Regions from separate parts of the Streptomyces sp. NPDC044719 genome, predicted to be linked through region 1. Evidence: riboswitches for the same ligand, from Rfam matches in the RefSeq annotation. Region 1 holds a riboswitch; the other holds the start of a gene.
The links. A riboswitch is a leader RNA that binds a small molecule or an ion and turns the genes downstream of it on or off. The one in region 1 is predicted to bind glycine.
Positions count from the first base shown of each region.

Region 2: another riboswitch for glycine. It lies ahead of gcvT (glycine cleavage system aminomethyltransferase GcvT); the one in region 1 lies ahead of gcvP (aminomethyl-transferring glycine dehydrogenase).

Region 1 is NZ_JBWKHE010000004.1:9,712-15,402, forward strand. Features, by position in the region: gene AC07DF_RS15935 (DNA polymerase IV) at 1-904, shown strand, start outside; gene AC07DF_RS15940 (PRC-barrel domain-containing protein) at 922-1,296, opposite strand; glycine riboswitch at 1,410-1,505, shown strand; gene gcvP (aminomethyl-transferring glycine dehydrogenase) at 1,682-4,567, shown strand; gene AC07DF_RS15950 (TOBE domain-containing protein) at 4,636-5,055, opposite strand; gene AC07DF_RS15955 (ABC transporter ATP-binding protein) at 5,082-5,691, opposite strand, start outside.
Region 2 is NZ_JBWKHE010000001.1:1,137,560-1,143,250, reverse strand. Features, by position in the region: gene AC07DF_RS05335 (enhanced serine sensitivity protein SseB C-terminal domain-containing protein) at 188-988, opposite strand; gene AC07DF_RS05330 (enhanced serine sensitivity protein SseB) at 1,127-1,915, opposite strand; gene AC07DF_RS05325 (AAA family ATPase) at 2,299-2,967, opposite strand; glycine riboswitch at 3,150-3,250, shown strand; glycine riboswitch at 3,252-3,377, shown strand; gene gcvT (glycine cleavage system aminomethyltransferase GcvT) at 3,415-4,536, shown strand; gene gcvH (glycine cleavage system protein GcvH) at 4,637-5,014, shown strand; gene glyA (serine hydroxymethyltransferase) at 5,029-5,691, shown strand, end outside.

The DNA of each region.
Region 1 (5,691 bases):
GATCGAGCCGGGGACGGAGCGGGCCATGCTGGGGCCGATGTCGGTGCGGACCCTGCCGGGAGTCGGGCCGGCGACGGGCGACCATCTTCGGCGGGCCGGGATCACCACGGTCGAGGAGATCGCCGAGGCCGGTGAGGACGAGCTGGTCCGGCTGCTGGGGAAGGCGCACGGGCACGGGCTCTACGCCATGGCCCTGGCGCGGGACGACCGGCCCGTGGTGGCCGAGCGGGAAGCGAAGTCGGTGTCGGTCGAGGACACCTATGACGTGGACATCCACGACCGGCTGCGGGTCGGGCTGGAGGTGCAGCGGCTCGCCGACCGCTGTGTGCGGAGGCTGCGCGAGGCCGGGCTGTCCGGGCGGACCATCGTGCTGAAGGTGCGGCGGTACGACTTCTCGACGCTCACCCGGTCCGAGACGCTGCGCGGGCCGACGGACGATCCCGGGGTGATCCGTGAGGCGGCGGCCAGACTGCTGGACTCGGTCGACACGACGGGCGGCGTGCGGCTGCTCGGAGTGGGCGTCAGCGGGCTCGCCGACTACACGCAGGAGGACCTGTTCGCGCAGGCGGCCGGTCAGCGAGCGGTCGCGGAGGGCCCGGCCGAGGAGCACGCCGCGGCGCCGGTCGAGGAGCAGCCCGTGCCGGCCGAGCGGCGTTGGCCCGCCGGGCATGACGTGCGGCACGCCGGGTTCGGGCACGGGTGGGTGCAGGGCAGCGGCCTGGGGCGGGTCACCGTACGGTTCGAGACGCCCGACTCCGAGCCAGGGCGTGTGCGGACCTTCCGGGTCGACGATCCGGAGCTGGAGCCGGCGGATCCGCTGCCGCTGGTGTTACGAGAGTCTGAGGGGGTCGATGGGCCGGATGGTGACTCCGGGGGTGTGGGGCTGCGCTCCGTTGCTCCTTAGGCGGCTCGCGGAGGGCTTCAGGCCGTCTCGTCCGTGCCTGCCAGTTTGCCGAAGTCGTGGTCCTGGAGCGGGGGAGGGGCGGCGACGTCGAGGCCGTAGTGGTGGTAGAGCTGGAGTTCCTGCTCCGGGGAGAGGTGGCGGCCCACGCCGAAGTCGGGGGCGTCCTTGATGAGGGCGCGGTCGAAGGGCACGTGGAGGGCGCCGTCGATCAGTTCGCTGGGCTCGAGGGGGACGAAGGCGTCCCGGCTGAACAGGCCGGTCCGTATGGCCGCCCACTCAGGCACGCCGGTGGCGTCGTCGAGGTACACCTCGTCGATCGTGCCGATCCTGGTTCCGTTGCGGTCGAACGCCTTGCGGCCGATCAGGTTGCGCGGATCGATATCGGTTCGCACGGGCCCTCCACATGGTCGCAACTCATCCGTAACCACTACAAAACGGCACAATCGAGGAGGCGGCCACTCGAAGGTTCGTGCGCTGACCGCGCTGGTAGGCTGACAACGGCTGCTGACCCCGTGCGGGAGAGTCCTCCAGACACCATCGGAGGCGCCGAAGGAGCAAATCCTCCCCGGAATCTCTCAGGCTCACGTACCGCACGGACGAGGTCACTCTGGAAAGCAGGGCGGATGTCACGGCTTCCGCCCTCACCGACGGTGAAAGCCGGAGGCCTTCGGGCGATCCGGTGAAGCTCTCAGGTTGACATGACAGAGGGGGAGGCCGTCCGGGTACCCGTGCCGTGGTGCCCCTCGAAGGTCGTGTCAGACCAGGAGGCCTCCGCATATGACCGCCCATCGCATTCCGCTCTCCGACCTCGAAGAGGCAGTCCCCTTCGAGCAGCGCCACATCGGCCCCGACCACGAGGCCTGCGCCAAGATGCTCGCGCAGGTCGGCTACGGCTCGCTGGACGAGCTGACGACCGCCGCTGTTCCGGCTGTGATCAAGAGCGCCGAGGCGCTGGACCTGCCGGGCGCCCGCAGCGAGGCCGAGGTGATCGCCGAGCTGCGCTCCCTCGCCGACCGCAACCAGGTCCTCGGCTCCATGATCGGGCTCGGCTACTACGGCACGTTCACGCCGCCGGTCGTCATGCGCAACGTCATGGAGAACCCTTCCTGGTACACGGCCTACACGCCGTACCAGCCGGAGATCTCGCAGGGCCGGCTCGAGGCGCTGCTCAACTTCCAGACCATGGTCGCCGACCTGACCGGACTGCCGACCTCCGGCGCGTCCCTGCTCGACGAGGGCACCGCGGCGGCCGAGGCCATGGCGCTGTCGCGGCGGCTGGGCAAGAACAAGAAGGGCCTGTTCCTGGTCGACGCGGACGCGCTGCCGCAGACCATCGCCGTGATCCAGACCCGCGCCGAGCCGACCGGAGTCGAGGTCGTCGTCGCGGACCTGAGCGACGGCATCCCCGCCGGGATCGCCGAGCGCGAGATCAACGGCGTGCTGATCCAGTACCCGGGCGCCTCCGGTGCCGTGCGGGACATCAAGCCGGTCATCGACCAGGCGCACGAGCTCGGGGCGCTCGTCACCGTCGCCGCCGATCTGCTGGCGCTGACCCTGCTGAAGTCGCCCGGTGAACTCGGTGCGGACATCGCGGTCGGCACGACACAGCGGTTCGGTGTGCCGATGGGCTTCGGCGGACCGCACGCCGGTTACATGGCCGTCGGTGAGAAGATGGCACGCAGCCTGCCCGGGCGGCTCGTCGGCGTGTCCGTGGACGCCGACGGGAACAAGGCCTACCGGCTGGCGCTGCAGACGCGTGAGCAGCACATCCGCCGTGAGAAGGCCACCAGCAACATCTGCACCGCCCAGGTGCTGCTCGCCGTGATGGCCGGCATGTACGCCGTCTACCACGGGCCCGAGGGCCTGAAGAGCATCGCGCGGCGCACCCACCGGTACGCCACGGTCCTCGCCGCCGGGCTCGCGAACGGCGGTGTGGAGGTCGTGCACGGGGCCTACTTCGACACCGTGACCGTGCGCGTCGAGGGCCGGGCCGCCGAGGTCGTGGCCGCCGCGGAGCGGAACGGGATCAACCTGCGTCTCGTCGACGCCGACCACGTCTCGATCGCCTGCGACGAGACCACCACGCGGGCCCAGTTGCGTGCCGTGTGGGCCGCGTTCGGGGTCGAGGGTGTCGTCGAGGCGCTGGACGCCGCCACGGAGGACGGGCTTGCGGGTGCCCTGCTGCGGTCCGACGAGTACATGGCCCACCCGGTCTTCCACCAGTACCGCTCCGAGACCGCCATGCTCCGCTACCTGCGGCGGCTGGCCGACCGCGACTACGCGCTCGACCGCGGCATGATCCCGCTGGGCTCCTGCACCATGAAGCTCAACGCGACCACGGAGATGGAGCCGGTCACCTGGCCCGAGTTCGGGCAGCTGCACCCCTTCGCGCCCGCGGCGCAGGCTGAGGGCTACCTCACGCTCATCCACGAGCTGGAGGAGCGTCTCGCCGAGGTCACCGGGTACGACAAGGTGTCCCTCCAGCCGAACGCCGGGTCGCAGGGCGAGCTCGCCGGTCTGCTCGCTGTCCGCGGGTACCACCGGGCCAACGGGGACGAGCAGCGCACCGTGTGCCTGATCCCGTCCTCCGCGCACGGGACCAACGCCGCGAGCGCGGTGATGGCGGGCATGAAGGTCGTCGTCGTGAAGACCGCCGAGGACGGCGAGATCGACGTCGAGGACCTGCGGGCGAAGATCGAGCAGCACCGTGACGAGCTGGCCGTGCTGATGATCACCTACCCGTCCACGCACGGCGTGTTCGAGGAGCACGTCTCCGAGATCTGCGGCCAGGTGCACGAGGCGGGCGGGCAGGTCTACGTCGACGGGGCCAACCTCAACGCGCTCGTGGGGCTCGCCAAGCCGGGGCACTTCGGCGGTGACGTCTCGCACCTCAACCTGCACAAGACCTTCTGCATCCCGCACGGCGGCGGCGGGCCCGGCGTCGGTCCGGTGGCGGTGCGTGAGCACCTCGCGCCGTATCTGCCGAACCATCCGCTGCAGCCCGAGGCGGGGCCGGAGACCGGGGTCGGCCCCATCTCCGCGGCGCCGTGGGGCTCGGCCGGCATCCTGCCGATCTCGTGGGCGTACGTGCGGCTGATGGGCGGCGAGGGACTGAAGCGTGCCACGCAGGTGGCGGTGCTCAGCGCCAACTACATCGCCAAGCGGCTCGAGCCGCACTACCCGGTGCTCTACACCGGCCCCGGTGGGCTCGTCGCGCACGAGTGCATCATCGACCTGCGGCCGCTGACCAAGGCCACCGGAGTGAGCGTCGACGACGTCGCCAAGCGGCTGATCGACTACGGCTTCCACGCGCCGACGATGTCGTTCCCGGTGGCCGGGACGCTGATGATCGAGCCGACCGAGTCGGAGGACCTGGCCGAGCTGGACCGGTTCTGCGAGGCGATGATCGCCATCCGCGCCGAGATCGAGAAGGTCGGATCCGGCGAGTGGCCCGCCGACGACAACCCGCTGCGGGGTGCCCCGCACACCGCCGGCGCGCTCGCCGGGGAGTGGGAGCACGCCTACAGCCGTGAGGAGGCCGTCTTCCCGGCCGGAGTCGCGGCCTCCGACAAGTACTGGCCGCCGGTGCGGCGCATCGACCAGGCCTTCGGTGACCGGAACCTGGTGTGCTCCTGCCCGCCGCTGGACGCGTACGAGGACTGATCGACCGACCGGTCAGGGTGAGGGGCTTCGCCGCGTGCGGGGCCCCTCCGTCGTACGGCGGCGCTCCGTCATGCGACGGCGAGTGACACCTCGGTCGACTTGATCAGGACGATGACGGGGGTTCCGGCCGACAGGCGGAGATCGTCCGCGGCGTCCTTGGTGATCGCCGCCGTCAGTTCGCCGCCCTCCACGGTGATCCGGACGGAGGCCATCGCGTCGCCGGCCGCGATACCCGTGACCGTGCCGGGGAGCCGGTTGCGGATGGACAGTCCCTCGACGGGGGCGGTGGCCAGCGCGACCTCCGTCGACTTCACCAGCGCGCGCACGGCGCTGCCGGCTGTGAGACCGAGGTCGTCGGCGGCCTCGCGGGTGATCGCGGCGGTGAGGTCCTGGCCGCCGGTGAGGCGGACCCTGACCGTCGCCATGGCCTCGCCCGGCGTGACGGCGGTGACGGTGCCGGGGAGCTGGTTGCGGATGCTCAGGCTCATGGGTGCACGGTAGCCCGGTATGGGCCTTATGCCGGGTACGCGTGCGTCTGCGTCGCCTTGACCGTCGCCCAGACCGGTGCCCCGGGGTGCAGATCGAGTTCGGCCGCGGCGACCGTGGTGAGGTCGGCCGTCAGCGGCAGTTCGCCGGCGAGGTCCGCGCGGATCTGGTCGCCGTGCGTCTCCAGGCCGGCGACCTCGCAGCGCCACAGGTTGCGGGCGCTGGAGCCGCTGGGGCGTTCCCGGTACAGCGTCACCGCGCCGGGCGGGAACGCCACGAAGGCCGGGCCGGAGAGTTCCTCCGTGGTCGTGATGGCCGGACCCGTGTCGAGCCGGACCGTGTGGCCATCGGACTGTCCCCGGTACAGGTTGAGGCCGACGAGCCGGGCGATGTAGTCCGTGCGGGGGTGGCGGGCGATGTCGGAGGGCGTGCCCTCCTGGACGACGTGGCCGTGCTCGACGACGACCAGGCGGTCGGCCAGCACCATGGCGTCCAGCGGGTCGTGTGTGACGAGGACGGCGACGGCCTCGAACTCGGCGAGGTGACGCCGGAGCTGGGCACGTACCTCCAGGCGGGTGCGGGCGTCGAGGGCGGCGAGGGGTTCGTCCAGGAGCAGCAGCCGGGGCCGGGTGGCCAGG
Region 2 (5,691 bases), on a different contig from region 1:
ATGCGTAAACGTGATGCTGTCTGCAGGGTTCCGTTATCCGGACAACGGGTAACAGCGGCCGGACGCGCTGCGTCAGGGGCATATTAGGACAGAAGCGCCCCTATAGCCCTTATCTACGCGCGAAGAGTTGAACGGTTGTCACGTTCGGGGCGTTGCGGGAAAGGCCTTCGGGGACCTGCCGAGCGGGTCAGTACCTGCCCTGGGCAGGGGGGTATCCGTAGCCCGAGACCGGGGCCTGGACAGGGGCGGTGGCGTGGGCCTCACGGTCGTAGAAGGGGCGTGCGCCGGCGCGCAGCCACATAGCGACCGGGTCGTGCTCGTCGGACATCGCCACGGTCGAGACGGGGAGCCCGTCCGGTACGGCGCCGAGGGACTGCTGCATCATCGCGCGCACCGAATCCACGGCCGACGGTGAGGTGTCGTAGACGTCGAGTCCGATGGCGAGATACGGCGCCCCGAGCGCGGGCTGCACCCAGGCACGGCGCAGCGAGCGGACGGCCGGGGTGCGGTGGGCGTTCTGCGCGAGCAGGGCGTAGAACTGCGGGATCTCGATGGCCGGTTCGGACAGCCGCAGGGGCCCGGCGGGCTGGCGGTCCAGGCCCGTGGCGATCCGGCGCAGGTCGAGCCAGGGGATGCCGACGCCGCCGCCGGGGGCGTGCGGGTTGAGCCAGAGACCGTAGTGGTCGGGGTAGAGAGCCCGGGCCACGTCGACTCCGTCGACGACCTCGTAGCTGCGGTTCCAGCCGCTCGCCGAGAGCTCCTGGGCGGAGGTCACACAGGGGGCGTAGCCGTAGCCCTGGACCTCCATGTTCCCGTACTGGGCGTCGGGGGATCCGGCCTGGCCGTGCCACAGGAGCATCCAGATCTGGCCGCTGTGCGGGGTCGCGAGCGCGCGCAGGAGGGCCTCGTAGGCGTCATAACGCCCGGGCGTGACCTGGCGCAGCATGTGCTCGACCTGTCCGGCCGCGGCCGTGCCGCTCGCGCTCACCTTTACCGCCCCTTCGTACAACGCCTCGACCGTGACCTAGCTTAAGCCCGCTCGGGAGCCCGGAGCTTGGTGCCGTCGGGCGGGTGCGGGTCGTGTGTGGTTGATCGCGCAGTTCCCCGCGCCCCTGAGTGCGTCGCCCTACCGCTGGTAGAAGGGCCGGACCCGGTCCTTCATCCAGTTGCCCACCGGGTCCTCCGCCACGTCCAGCAGGACCAGGTTGACCGGCCAGGGGGCCGGGGCGGTGGTGACGGCGCGGGTGAGGGCGTCCAGGGGGAGGGCGCGCAGGTCGCCTTCCCACTGGGAGAGTTCGACGCCGACGAACATCACCGGGTCGGCGGTCTCGATCGCGGCGAGGCAGCGGCGGGCGGTGACGACGACGCCGGTCGCCTCGAACTCGGCGGAGGCGGCGGCGAGGAAGTCCACCGGGTCGTCCTGCCAGTCGGGCTCGAAGAGGCGCACCCGGCCGCCGCTCGCGGGGCCGTCCAGCGGGGTCCGGCCGGCCCGGCACAGCTCGGCGACGGCGGGCGGCGGGAGCGGGATGCCGACCACGCCACCGGGGTTGATGGCTATCCCCGCGTGCGGGGGCAGACCACGGGCGAACTCCACGGCCGGCGCGATGGTGTACGACATGTGCGAGCCCACGACCTGGCGGAACTGCTCCTCGGAGCTGAACACCGGTACGAACGCCTGGCCGTCGATCTCGATGCCGGGGAGGTCGAGGGGGCCGCTCTGCGGGCCGCCGCCGTTGGGGAGCGGGATCCACACGAAGCTCCGGCCGAGCACCTCGACGATCCGCCCGCCGGCCGAGGGGCCGGCGCCGAGGGAGGCCGAGAGCACCTCCTCCAGCTCGTTGCCGGGCCATCCGCCGTGCGGGTGGGTCTGCGTCTGCGCCGGGAAGTCCGCGGAGAAGTCCGCCGGGAAGTCCATCTGCCTACCGCCTGCCTGAAACCACTGCTGTGGCTCAAAGGCTAGCGGCTCGGGAACGAGGGACGACCACCCCGTGAACCACGACGCGGGGCCGCGGGCGACCGGCCCACGCTTTTCGGGCTCACCGACTGCGGCTGCCCGCCCATGAACACGGTGCACTGGCCGGTGCCGCCTGCCCCATGAACGCGGCTCACCGGTCAGTGCCGCCTGCCCCATGAACACGATTCACCGACTGCGGCCACCGGCCCATGAACCCGGCTCACCATCCGCGGCCGCCGACTCCGCGAACACGGCTCACCGACGGCGGCCGCCAGCCCGGTAGCCAGAGCCGCCGGCCGCGCGGACAGCCGGCACCGTCCGTGCCGGTTCACGGGCCCGGGCCGTCAGCCCGCGAAGGCGATGCGGTGCAGGGTGTTCGCCGCGTCGCGGTCGGCGAGGATCGCCGAGCCGCAGCCGCTGGGCAGTTCGCCGCGCTCCACCTCTCGCAGGAGGCGGGTGGTGGCCGCGCGGTGGCGCAGGAACGCGTACCGCGAGACGCCGCGGCCGCGGTCGCGCTGGCCGGCCAGGGCCTGTTCGGGGGCGACGTCGAGCATCAGAAGGTGGAGCGTGCCGCCCCGGCGGCGGGCCTCGCGGGCGAGCCAGCGGCGGACCCAGGCCTGGGTGCCGCAGTCGTGCACGACGACGCCCTCGCCGGTGCGCAGGGCGCGGCGCAGTCCGGCGTAGTGCGCGAGCCGGACGAGCGGGCGGTAGACCGCGTACGGCAGGGCGCGCGGCATGCGGAGGTCCCAGTGGTCGCGGGTGTCCTGGGAGTCGATGCGCCGGCCCGGCACGGTGCGCCGCATCAGCGTGGACTTGCCGCTGCCGGGCAGGCCTGTGACCACGACGATGTCGTTGGGGCCGAACAGCAGCGCGTGCGGGCCGCGGCCGGCGCGCTCGCGCAGATCGCGGACGACCGGCACCGGCTGCGGGCCGCAGGCCGCGCGCACCGGAGCGGCCGGCTGCTCGGGCAGCGCGATGCCCGACGTCGTGGCGTACGCGGTGGTCCTGTTCACCGTGATCGTCCTCCCCTGGGGCCAGGTACGGAGTCCCATGCCCGCCGAGTGTAAAGAGAAGGTAATGCCCGATGTCTCTGGATTTAGTCCTCTTCCTGCAACATCCCTGCTACAGGGTGGTCCCCCTGCCACCCCGCGACAATGCGTGCAATGATGTGCGCGCCAACTGCATACCGGCCGTTTGAATCCGCGCGGGAGAGTCCCCAGCACCGTCCGACGCTGGGGCGCCGAAGGAGCAAGTCCCTCCCTTGAATCTCTCAGGCCCCGTTACCGCGCGGGCGAGGCACATCTGAAAAGCGGGCCGCACCCTTCTCCGATTCCGGGGAAGCGGCGTGGCTCCACCCAAGGTGCAAGCCGTGTCCCGAGTGGTCATGGCGAACCTCTCAGGTTCCGATGACAGATGGGGAGGAACGACCTCGCCGTCATGCCTTGGGAGACAACCGACCGATGAGCAGTACAGGAGAACTCCGCCACACCGCGCTCGATGCCCTGCATCGTTCGCTCGGCGCGACGATGACCGACTTCGCCGGCTGGGACATGCCCCTGCGCTACGGCTCCGAGCGCGACGAGCACAACGCCGTGCGCACGAAGGCCGGGCTCTTCGACCTCTCCCACATGGGCGAGATCACCGTCACCGGCCCGCAGGCCGCCGCCCTCCTCGACTTCGCCCTGGTGGGCAACATCGGCGGGGTCAAGCCCGGCCGCGCCCGCTACACCATGATCTGCCAGGCCGACGGCGGCATCCTCGACGACCTGATCGTCTACCGGCTGGGCGAGACCGAGTACATGGTGGTCGCCAACGCCTCCAACGCGCAGGTGGTCCTGGACGCCCTGGTGGAACGTTCCGCCGGCTTCGACGCCGAGGTGCGCGACGACCGGGACGCCTACGCGCTGCTCGCCGTACAGGGCCCGGAGTCCCCGGGGATCCTGAAGTCCCTGACCGACGCCGACCTCGACGGCCTGAAGTACTACGCCGGACTGCCCGGCACGGTCGCGGGCGTCCCGGCCCTCATCGCCCGCACCGGGTACACCGGCGAGGACGGCTTCGAGCTGTTCGTGAAGCCCGAGCACGCCGTCGAGCTGTGGCAGGCCCTGACCAAGGCGGGCGAGGGCGCCGGCCTGGTCCCGTGCGGCCTGTCCTGCCGCGACACGCTGCGCCTCGAGGCGGGCATGCCGCTGTACGGGCACGAGCTGAGCACCTCCCTGACGCCCTTCGACGCCGGGCTCGGCCGGGTGGTGAAGTTCGAGAAGGAGGGCGACTTCGTGGGCCGCGAGGCCCTGACGGAGGCCGCCGCGCGCGCCGAGCAGAACCCGCCCCGCGTCCTGGTCGGCCTCGTCGCCGAGGGCCGTAGGGTCCCGCGCGCCGGGTACCCGGTGGTCACCGGCGGCGAGGTGATCGGCGAGGTCACCTCCGGCGCCCCCTCCCCCACGCTCGGCAAGCCGATCGCGATGGCGTACGTCGACCCCGCGCACGCGGCGCCCGGCACACCCGGTGTGGCCGTGGACATCCGGGGCAGTCACGAGCCGTACGAGGTCGTGGCGCTGCCGTTCTACAAGCGCCAGAAGTAGACACTGGCCGCGGGCCGTCACAGCGGTCCCGGGCATCTCATCCCCGCTCACCAGCGGTCCCCTTCATCAGCACTCCCGCGCGTACAGGAGAATCCAGGCCATGAGCAACCCCAAAGAGCTGCGTTACAGCAAGGAGCACGAGTGGCTGTCGGGCGCCGAGGACGGCGTCTCGACGATCGGCATCACGGAGCACGCGGCGAACGCGCTGGGCGACGTCGTCTTCGTCCAGCTCCCGGCGGTCGGTGACGCCGTGTCCGCCGGTGAGACCTGCGGCGAGCTGGAGTCGACCAAGTCCGTGTCCGACCTCTACTCCCCGGTCTCCGGCGAGGTCACCGAGGTCAACGAGGACGTGGTGAACGACCCGTCGCTGGTGAACTCGGCCCCCTTCGAGGGCGGCTGGCTGTTCAAGGTGCGCGTCACGGACGAGCCGGGCGACCTGCTCTCCGCCGACGAGTACACCGCGTTCTCCGCCGGCTGAGGAGTCGTAGCCGTATGTCCGTCCTGAACACGTCCCTGCACGAGTTCGACCCGGCCGTCGCCGCCGCGGTCGACGCCGAGCTGCACCGGCAGCAGTCCACGCTCGAGATGATCGCCTCGGAGAACTTCGCCCCGGTCGCGGTCATGGAGGCACAGGGCTCGGTCCTCACCAACAAGTACGCCGAGGGCTACCCGGGCCGCCGCTACTACGGCGGCTGCGAGCACGTCGACGTGGTCGAGCAGATCGCGATCGACCGCGTCAAGGAGCTGTTCGGCGCCGAGCACGCCAACGTCCAGCCGCACTCCGGCGCCCAGGCCAACGCCGCCGCGATGTTCGCGCTGCTCAAGCCGGGCGACACCATCATGGGTCTGAACCTCGCGCACGGCGGGCACCTGACCCACGGCATGAAGATCAACTTCTCCGGCAAGCTCTACGACGTCGTCGCCTACCACGTCGGTGACGACGGCCGGGTCGACATGGCCGAGGTGGAGCGGCTGGCGAAGGAGTCCCGGCCGAAGCTGATCGTCGCGGGCTGGTCCGCCTACCCGCGGCAGCTGGACTTCGCCGAGTTCCGCCGGATCGCGGACGAGGTCGGCGCGTACCTGATGGTCGACATGGCGCACTTCGCGGGGCTCGTGGCGGCGGGGCTGCACCCGAACCCCGTTCCGCACGCGCAC